3 regions of the Ralstonia mojiangensis genome follow, and region 3 is predicted to be linked to each of the others. Evidence: predicted binding sites of a transcription regulator. Region 3 holds the regulator's gene; each other region holds the start of a gene.
What was found. Region 3 encodes HrcA, which represses chaperone genes, less so after heat shock. Its sites were predicted from a motif close to TTAGCACTCNNNNNNNNNGAGTGCTAA; they were not measured.
Positions count from the first base shown of each region.

Region 1: a site for HrcA is predicted at 2,018-2,044, ahead of rpoH (RNA polymerase sigma factor RpoH). Genes of this name have one in related genera too.
Region 2: a site for HrcA is predicted at 1,442-1,468, ahead of groES (co-chaperone GroES). Genes of this name have one in related genera too.

Region 1 is NZ_JAMXHU010000002.1:284,701-287,909, reverse strand. It holds gene cyoE (heme o synthase) at 1-301, shown strand, start outside; gene NG898_RS08060 (SCO family protein) at 371-976, shown strand; gene rpoH (RNA polymerase sigma factor RpoH) at 1,045-1,938, opposite strand; gene NG898_RS08050 (diguanylate cyclase domain-containing protein) at 2,174-3,209, opposite strand, start outside.
Region 2 is NZ_JAMXHU010000003.1:868,107-871,315, forward strand. It holds gene groL (chaperonin GroEL) at 1-957, opposite strand, end outside; gene groES (co-chaperone GroES) at 1,062-1,352, opposite strand; gene NG898_RS16250 (reverse transcriptase domain-containing protein) at 2,275-3,209, shown strand, end outside.
Region 3 is NZ_JAMXHU010000001.1:227,100-230,308, reverse strand. It holds gene hutC (histidine utilization repressor) at 1-302, shown strand, start outside; gene NG898_RS01015 (carboxymuconolactone decarboxylase family protein) at 443-790, shown strand; gene hrcA (heat-inducible transcriptional repressor HrcA) at 832-1,890, opposite strand; gene NG898_RS01005 (NAD kinase) at 2,002-2,946, shown strand; gene recN (DNA repair protein RecN) at 2,957-3,209, shown strand, end outside.

The DNA of each region.
Region 1 (3,209 bases), on a different contig from region 3:
GATCACGCACGGCGAGAAATACACGCTGCTGCATATCCTTCTGTACACGCTCATCATGATCGCCGCGACCATCCTGCCGTTCGTCTACGGCATGAGCGGCTATATCTATTTGGCGACAGCGCTGGTGCTCGGCTTCGGCTTCCTCTCGTATGCGTGGCGCATGTACCGCAAATATTCGGACGCGCTGGCGCAGAAGACTTTCCGCTATTCGATCATCTATCTGTCGATCCTGTTTGCCGCACTGCTGGTGGATCACTACTTCAAGTTCGGCCCGGCGCTCATGCAAAGCGCGGCGCTGTGACGCACGGCACCGCCAGCAAGCATGTGCCGTTGGCGGTACGCTAGGCGGTCTGTTTCCAACACGATGACCATGCTCTCTTTCCGACACCTCCGCGCCGCGCTCTTCGCCATGCTGGCCGTCGCCGTGCTGGCGCTGACGGCGTGCAGCGACAAACCCGCCTTCAAGAACCTCGACATCACTGGGTCCAAGAGCTTCGGCACCGATTTCTCGCTGACGGACCACACCGGCAAGCGCCGCACACTCGAAGATTTCCGCGGCAAGGTCGTCGTTATGTTCTTCGGTTACACGCATTGCCCGGATGTTTGCCCGACCACGCTGGCCGAACTGCGCGCTGTGATGGAAACCCTCGGCAAAGACGCCGACCGCGTCCAGGTGCTGTTTGTCACCGTCGACCCGGAGCGCGATACGCAAGACTTGCTGGCCAAGTACGTGCCTGCGTTCGATCCGCGCTTCATTGGCCTGCGTCCGGCAAACGAAGCTGAGCTGAAGAAGGTCGCGTCCGACTTCAAGGTGTTCTACAGCAAGGTGCCGGGCAGCTCGCCCGACAACTACACCATGGACCACACCGCCGGCAGCTACATGTTTGATCCAAAGGGCAACCTGCGGTTGTTCATCAAGCACGGCCAGGGCCCTGAGCCGATCGCCCACGACATCAAGCAATTGCTGGCCGACTGATCTCCGATCGCCGCTCCAAGAAAAAGCCCGCCAAATTGGCGGGCTTTCTTTATGGCGAGGCGGGCAGCTTAGGCGAAGGCCTGCAGCGCACCCTTCATCTTCTTCATCGCGGCCGATTCGATCTGGCGAATGCGCTCGGCTGACACACCAAACTCGTCGGCCAGCTCGTGCAGCGTCGAGCCGCCCGATCCGTCGTCATTCACGTTCAGCCAGCGGGCTTCAATGATGCGGCGGCTGCGGTCGTCCAGCTTGGCGAGGGCAGCTTCGATGCCTTCACTTTGCATGCGGTCGTTGCCGCGAGCTTCGATCACGCGGGTCGGCTCGTTGTGCGTGTCCGCCAGATAGGCGATCGGGGCAAACGACTCTTCGCCGTCGTCCATCTGGCCTTCCAGCGCGATGTCGCCGCCCGAGAGGCGCGTTTCCATCTCGCGCACTTCTGTGCCCTTGACGTTCAACTCGGCCGCTACGGCGTCGATCTCATCCGATGTGAAGGTCGCCTGCGCATCCTGCTTGTGGCTGCGCAGGTTGAAGAACAGCTTGCGCTGGGCCTTGGTGGTGGCCACCTTGACCATGCGCCAGTTCTTCAGGATGTACTCGTGCATCTCGGCCTTGATCCAGTGCATCGCGTACGAGACGAGACGCACGCCTTGATCCGGGTCGAAGCGCTTGACGGCCTTCATCAGGCCGATATTGCCTTCCTGGATCAGGTCGGCATGCGGCAGGCCGTAACCGAGGTAGCCGCGGGCGATCGACACCACGAGGCGCAGGTGCGATAGCACCAGCCGGCGGGCGGCATCGAGATTGTCGTTGTCGCGGTATTCGCGGGCCAGACGCTGTTCTTCTTCAGCCGTCAACATCGGCACACGGTTGACGCTCTGGATATAAGCGTCGATGTTGCCCAGGTTGCCGGGGAACGCCAGCGCCCATCCATTACCGGCGTTGCCGGACGGCTGGGTGGCGATTGCGGAAACGGTATTCACGGGGATGACTGCGTTCACTCAGGACTCCTGTCGAAATCCAGTGGAGGTTTGGAAAGGCATCTTAGCACTCCAACCGGATGAGTGCTAATAGGACATTTTTGTCCGGTTAATAGTTCCCGTAAATCAGGGTTGATTCTTCAATAGTGTGATGTTTGCGGCGCAACAAAAAGGGCGCCGCACCCAGTCATAGACCGTAGCGGTCGGTATCGGTTCTCGTCTATGCCGCGGTGTTACGGCCGCGTGACTTCGCCCAGTAAAGTGCGCGATCGGCTTCGCGTAGGGCGGCATCGGGGTCACGTACTTCGGGGCCCGGGCAGGCCACGCCGATGCTCGTTGTGACGTGGAGCACCGTGCCATCGGGCAGGTGGATGGGAGGGCGGATCGCGCCAACGATCTTCTGCGCCGTGTGCAGCGCATCGTCCGGGGCGTCGATGGGGTCGAGCAAGATGATGAACTCGTCACCTGCGAGGCGGGCGACGGTGTCTGTGCGGCGCACGGCACGTTGCAGGCGGTGCGCGACCTCTAACAGCACCGCATCGCCGGCAGCATGGCCGTAGGTGTCGTTGATGTGCTTGAAATGGTCCACGTCCAGATACAGCACGCCCAGCGGCGCAGGCAGGCGTTGACGGCGTTCCAGCGCGGCGCGCAGGCGCTCGTAGAGTTCGTAGCGGTTGGGCAGGCCGGTGAGGGCATCAAAGCGCGCCATGCGCGAAAGCTCCATCTCACTGCGCTTGGCTTCGGTCACGTCCTGCACGAAGGCGTAGAAACCGCAGCGGCCGTCGCGTGCTTCTCCGGCATCGGGGACGAGCTGGCCGCGGAAATGCCGGGTGCGGCTGCGCGGGCCGTTGGCGTGCGGCTTTTCGTACCAAGGCGCCGTGATCTCGAATTGGACGGATTCTCCGCGCTGGGCGCGCACCAGATACGGTGCCAGCAAGGCGTACGTGCCCGGCGTGAACACCCGCTCCGGCATCTGGCCGCAGACCTCCTCGGGCGTGCGCTGCAGCCAGCGCGCATGCGTGACGTTGCAGAAGGTGAAGACGCCGTCGGGGTTGATGTGCGACACCAGCAGCGGCGCGTTGTCGAGCACGAGCTTGAGCGCGCGTTCGCTGCGCCCCAGGGCCAGCTCGGCACTCGTGCGGGCCGTCAGATCCTGCAGCACCGAGAAATAGCCGCGTAGCGTGCCGCGATCATCGTAGTCAGGAAAGTAGTGGCCGCTCAGATAGCGGGGCACGCCGGTGCGCATGGACTGGATC
Region 2 (3,209 bases), on a different contig from region 3:
TTGGCCCAGGTCGTTCAGGGTTGCTTTTTCCAGCGTCAGGCCGACTTCTTCAGCGATGACTTGGCCGCCCGTCAGGATGGCGATGTCTTCCAGCATGGCCTTGCGGCGGTCGCCGAAGCCCGGAGCCTTGACGGCGGCAGTCTTCAGGATGCCACGGATGTTGTTGACCACCAGCGTTGCCAGGGCTTCGCCTTCAACGTCTTCGGCGATGATCAGCAGCGGACGGCCAGCCTTGGCGACTTGTTCCAGCACCGGCAGCAGGTCGCGGATGTTGCTGACCTTCTTGTCGAACAGCAGCACGAACGGGTTGTCCAGCTGGACAACTTGCTTTTCCGGGTTGTTGATGAAGTACGGCGACAGGTAGCCGCGGTCGAACTGCATGCCTTCCACGACGTCCAGCTCGTCGGCCAGCGACTTGCCGTCTTCCACCGTGATCACGCCTTCCTTGCCGACCTTGTCCATGGCTTCAGCGATGCGCTGGCCGATGGATTCGTCGCTGTTGGCCGAGATGGCGCCAACTTGAGCGATTTCCTTGCTGGTGGTCGTCGGCTTGCTGATCTTCTTCAGCTCTTCGACGGCAGCGCCGACAGCCTTGTCGATGCCGCGCTTCAGGTCCATCGGGTTCATGCCGGCGGCAACGTACTTCATGCCTTCGCGCACGATCGACTGGGCCAGCACCGTTGCGGTGGTGGTGCCGTCACCGGCGTTATCGCTGGTCTTGGAAGCAACTTCCTTGACCATTTGCGCACCCATGTTCTGCAGCTTGTCCTTCAGCTCGATTTCCTTGGCGACCGACACACCGTCCTTGGTCACGGTCGGGCCACCGAAGCTGCGCTCCAGCACCACGTTACGGCCCTTGGGGCCCAGGGTCACCTTGACTGCGTTGGCGAGAATGTTCACGCCTTCGACCATCTTGGCACGTGCGGCGTCGCCGAACACTACGTCTTTAGCTGCCATCTTGAGAATCTCCGAGATCTTTGGATGTTGCCTACACCGGGGAAATCCGCCGGGCAGACAATGAGGATTGGGTTACTGGTAAGCCGATGCGACAGAGCGCCCGCTTACTTCGCCACCACGGCCATGATGTCTTCTTCGCGCATGACCAGGACTTCCTGACCATCCACCTTCACGCCTTGGCCGGCGTACTTGCCGAACAGCACGCGGTCGCCGACCTTCACGTCCAGCGCGATCGCATTGCCCTTGTCGTCTTTCTTGCCCGGACCGACGGCCAGCACTTCGCCTTGATCCGGCTTTTCAGCGGCGGCGTCAGGGATGACGATGCCCGAAGCGGTCTTCGTTTCGTTGTCCAGGCGCTTCACGATCACGCGATCATGCAAGGGACGCAGGTTCATACAAACTCCTCAATGCAAAGTGAGTGTTTATTCACAAAACGCGCCGCAGGACGCGGCGCATCGGGAAAGCATCGGGGGTGGAGGCTTTGTTAGCACTCCTGCCCGGCGAGTGCTAATTATAGGGACGGGGTATTACGATTTCAAGAACGGGCGCAGGGGAAGTTGTTGTCGAGATTCACGCAACTCTGAACTTTGTTCACGTAACTCTGAACTCCCCCGAGCCCCAGCGCACGGCTGAGCGCTTAACGAATCGTGCGTCTCAAGCGACACACGACACCATATCTAGTAAAAAAATCAGCAGGTGCTACTATCTGTGGTGTACGTAGCGCCCTTCAGGCATCTCTGCGGGTTGCGCTGCACGTGACCAAGCGGCCCACAGGCGCAAACGCGAGTCATCGCGGGCGCGTCTCCGGCGGAATCAGCGGCAACCAAGCCTCGCATGAGGCGCATTGCAAGGCGTTCGCCGGCAGGTCTATGGATTCGCCTTCTTCCCCGAGTAACGTTGGGAAGGCGAGTAAGAAACGTGCAGGGCAGCCCGGAGGCAGGGAAGCGGGCGCGCGGACGAGGCTGCGTGACGAAAATGCGACAAGTTCGTGCCGCTTCTGGTTCTCAAAACGAGTTTGTGCTGGGTGGCTGGCCGCCCTCGCGATCTTGGCAGGTTTTGATGGAACAGGAGCACTAGAAATGAGACGCATTCGCATTTGCGGCGCAGCGGAAGCGTGTGTCGACCTTCAGGCATCTCTGCGGGTTGCGCTGCACGTGACCAAGCGGCAAACTGGCGCAAACGCGAGTCATCGCGGGCGCGTCTCCGGCGGAATCAGCGGCAACCAAGCCTCGCATGAGGCGCATTGCTAGGCGTTCGCCGGCAGGGCTCTCATGCGCGTCGGGTCGGGGAAGGCAACCCCGACGCGGAAACCTGCGAATGACTACAAACGCGTACCACCAAGCTCTCTCCAGAGCCGCCCTTGAGGATGCATGGCTCAGGCTCTACCGAAAAACCAAGCCCTCCTCGCGCAACACGACTGGAGTCGATGACGTTTCGATAAACGACTTCGAACGCGATGCGAAGCTGCACCTATCGCGGCTAAACAAAGATGTCCGTGAGGGCACCTTCCAGCTTTCTGCCCTTAAACCCTTCCTGATTCCAAAGCAGAACGGCAAGGACCGCCTCATCTGCGTACCCACTGTTCGAGACCGCATTGTCCAACGTGCCCTCCTCGACTTCCTAGCCAAGAAGTACGGCAAGGTACTAGCGAACGAAATCAGCTATGGCTTCGTTCAGCACCGCTCAGTCAAGCGGGCGGCTGAGGCAGCCATCTCTCTACGCACAAAATTTCAATGGGTCTTCAAGACCGATATCACGTCGTTCTTTGACCGCATTCCACGACCTCACCTAACCGAAGCGATACGCTCTTTGGTTAAAGAGAAAACACTACATCCGATACTGGGCCATGTTATTGCCAGCGAAATTTCCTCGACCTCGCGTGGCAACGAACAGCGCATTCGCAAACTTGGCATACGAAATGGTCTCGGAGTACGGCAAGGCATGCCGCTATCTCCGTTCTTCGCCAACGTAGTCCTCATCGGGTTCGATAGAGAAGTCGTCCAGAAAAAGTGGAAAGCTGTCCGATATGCAGACGACCTTATCTTTTTCAGCCACACTGAATCCGAGTGTCGCGAGATCGCTGAGCAGTGCAAACATATGCTGGGGAAGCTTGGGTTGGAGATTCCCGATATCGGTCCAGAATCCAAGTCCTCGTTACACTCTCCCCATGAAGCCGTCGAATTCTTAGGCTTAAGCCTCGAACCATCAGCGAGCGGCTACGCGCTGTCGCTATCAACCAAACAACGCCAACG
Region 3 (3,209 bases):
ACGACCTGCCGATCCAGGTGGAAGACCGTTGGGTGAACGCGGCGTTGGCGCCCGAATACATGGAGCAGGATTTCACGCAGACCACGCCAAACGCCTACCTGATGCGTGCCGCCCCGTTGCAGGGTGTGGATTACGGCATCGAGGCGCGCCTGCCCACCCGCGAGATTGCGGAGATGCTGCACATGGACGTGCGTGAGCCCTGCCTGATGCTGCGGCGGAAGACGCTGTCGCAGGGCCAGGTCGCCTCGGTGGCGACGATGTGGCACCCAGGCGGGCGGTATCAGTTCACGGGCAGTTTCTGAGCGCCTCGTTGCGCTACATCATGACCTTGTCCCTAGGTGCGGACGAGAATGCTCGAAAGGGAAAGGATGCGCGGCAGGTTGCTCCAATACGCCCTGCCCGCTACTCCCACACTCCACACCCGGCCCAGGAGAGCACTGTCATGAGCGGCATGCCCGAATTCAAAAGCGTGGTCAAAGATGTGTCTGCGCACATGCGCAACTTGCGCGAATCGCAGCCAGAGCTGATGGCTGCGTTCAGCCAACTGGCGGCGGCCGGCACAAAAGACGGTGCACTGAGCAAGAAGACGCGAGAACTGGTGGCGCTGGGAATCGCCATCGCCAGCCGCTGCGACGACTGCATCGGCTTCCATGTCCAAGCGCTGGTCAAACTCGGCACAACCCGCGCTGAACTGGAAGAGGTACTGGGAACAGCCGTCTATATGGGAGGTGGCCCTTCGATGATGTACGCCACGCATGCGCTGGCGGCGTTTGAGCAATTCTCGGCCTGAGACATTGGCGGGCCGCTTCGCCCGCCGCAGGCCGCCCTGCCTCAATACTGGCTGAGCGTGCTGGACAGCAGCTTGGCCGTGATATCCACAATGGGGATCACGCGCTCATACGCCATGCGCATCGGCCCAATCACGCCCAGCGTGCCGACGATCTTGCCGTCCACCTCGTAGGGCGCGGTGATGACGGCCATGTCTTCGTGCGGCACAAGGCTGCTTTCGCCGCCGATGAATATCTGCACGCCCTCGGCACGGCTCGATACGTCCAGCAGTTGCAGCAGGCCAGTCTTCTGCTCGAACACGGCAAAGAGCCGGCGCAGCTTGTCCATGGACGAAGACAGGTCCTCTACATCCAGCAACTTGCGCTCGCCCGAGATGACGACCGGTTCTTCCTCCGACGCCGCGCTGCTGCCCGCCTCCACGGCCGCCTGCATCAGAGCGGTCATATCGGCCTGCAGCGCAGACAGCTCGCCGCGCAGGCTTTCGCGCACCGCATCGAACGTCTGGCCGCCGTAATGCGCGTTGATGTAGTTGGCCGCTTCCACCAATTGCGACGGGGTGTAAGGCGTATCGGTATGGATGATGCGGTTCTGGACGTCGCCTTCGGGCGTGACGACGATCAGCAGGATGCGGGACTCCGACAACCTCAGGAATTCGATCTGCCGGAACGTATGTGTGCGACGCGGCGTCATCACGATGCCGGCAAACTGCGAGAGGTTGGACAAGGTCTGCGCCGCCGCCGCAATCACCCGCTGCGACGATTCCGACCCATGCGACGCCAGTTGCGTGCGTACCTGCTCTGCAATCGCACCCACCATCTGCTGCGCCATGCGGTCCTGCGTGCTTAGCACATCCAACGGGCTGGCCGTCAACATCGTATCGACAAAGAGGCGGTAGCCGCGCGGCGTCGGCACGCGTCCGGCCGAGGTGTGCGGGCTGGCGATGAAGCCCATCTCCTCGAGGTCGGACATCACATTGCGGATGGTGGCCGGCGAAAGATCGAGCCCTGAATACTTCGACAAGGTGCGCGAGCCCACGGGCTGGCCCTCGGCGATATACCGTTCGATCAGGGTCTTGAGGAGGATGGTGGCGCGCTTGTCCATGATTCCTCAATTTTACGCAAAATCGGGGCCAATCTACGGGTGATGTCGGCGTTTCTCCACTAAACACGCGCTGACGTGGCGACGGTCATATCGATATGGTGTAATGCGCGCATGTCGATTCCCCCGTCTGCCGTGGCCCCGCAAGCTCCCGCCGCCTCGTCTTCGCCTGTTTCGCCTTTCAAGACCGTTGCGCTGGTCGGCCGGTATTCGGCCGCCAACATTGCCGGCCCCCTCATGGAACTGGCGTCGTGCATTGCCGCGCGCGGGCATGACATCGTGTTCGAGCGCGAAACGGCGCTCAACATCGGCGTCCAGGATTACCCTGCCCTGCCGCCCGAAGAGATGGCGCGCCACGCCGATGTGGCCGTCGTGCTCGGCGGTGACGGCACGCTGCTCGGCATCGGGCGCCACCTGGCCGGTGCCAGCGTCCCCGTGATCGGCGTCAACCACGGGCGTCTCGGCTTCATGACCGACATCCCGTTCGACGACGTGCACACCGTGCTGCCCGACATGTTGTCCGGCCGCTACGAGGCCGAAACCCGCACGCTGCTGCAGGCCCAGGTCGTGCGCGACGACGAAATCATCTTCTCCGCCCTCGCCTTCAACGACGTGGTGGTCAACCGCTCGGGCACCTCGGGCATGGTGGAACTGGCCGTGTCGGTCGACGGCTTCTTCATGTACAACCAGCGTTCGGACGGCTTGATCGTTTCCACCCCCACGGGCTCGACGGCGTATGCGCTGTCCGCAGGCGGGCCGATCCTGCATCCGGCGCTCTCGGGTCTGGTGCTGGTGCCCATCGCCCCGCACTCGCTGTCGAACCGCCCGATCGTCATTCCGCAAGACGCGGAGGTGGTCATTCAGGTCACCAGCGGGCGCGATGCCAGCGTCAACTTCGACATGCAGTCGCTCACGTCCTTGCTACCCGGTGACCGCATCGTGGTGCGCCGCTCGGAACGCACGGTGCGGCTGCTGCACCCGATCGGGTACAACTACTACGCCACGCTGCGCAAAAAGCTGCACTGGCACGAGTACCCGACCGAAGACAACCGGCTCTAACACCTCTTCCATGCTGCGCAGCCTCACCATCCGCGATTTCGTCATCGTTCACGCGCTGGATCTCGATCTGGCCGACGGTTTTACCGTGTTCACGGGCGAGACGGGCGCGGGCAAATCCATTCTGATCGATGCACTCGCACTCACGCTGGGCGAGCGCGCCGATGCGGCCGTCGTGCGCGAAGGTGCGCCGCGCGCTGACATCACCGCCGAGTTCGACGTGCACCCGCATGTGGCCGCATGGCTCGAGGCGCATGAACTGCACG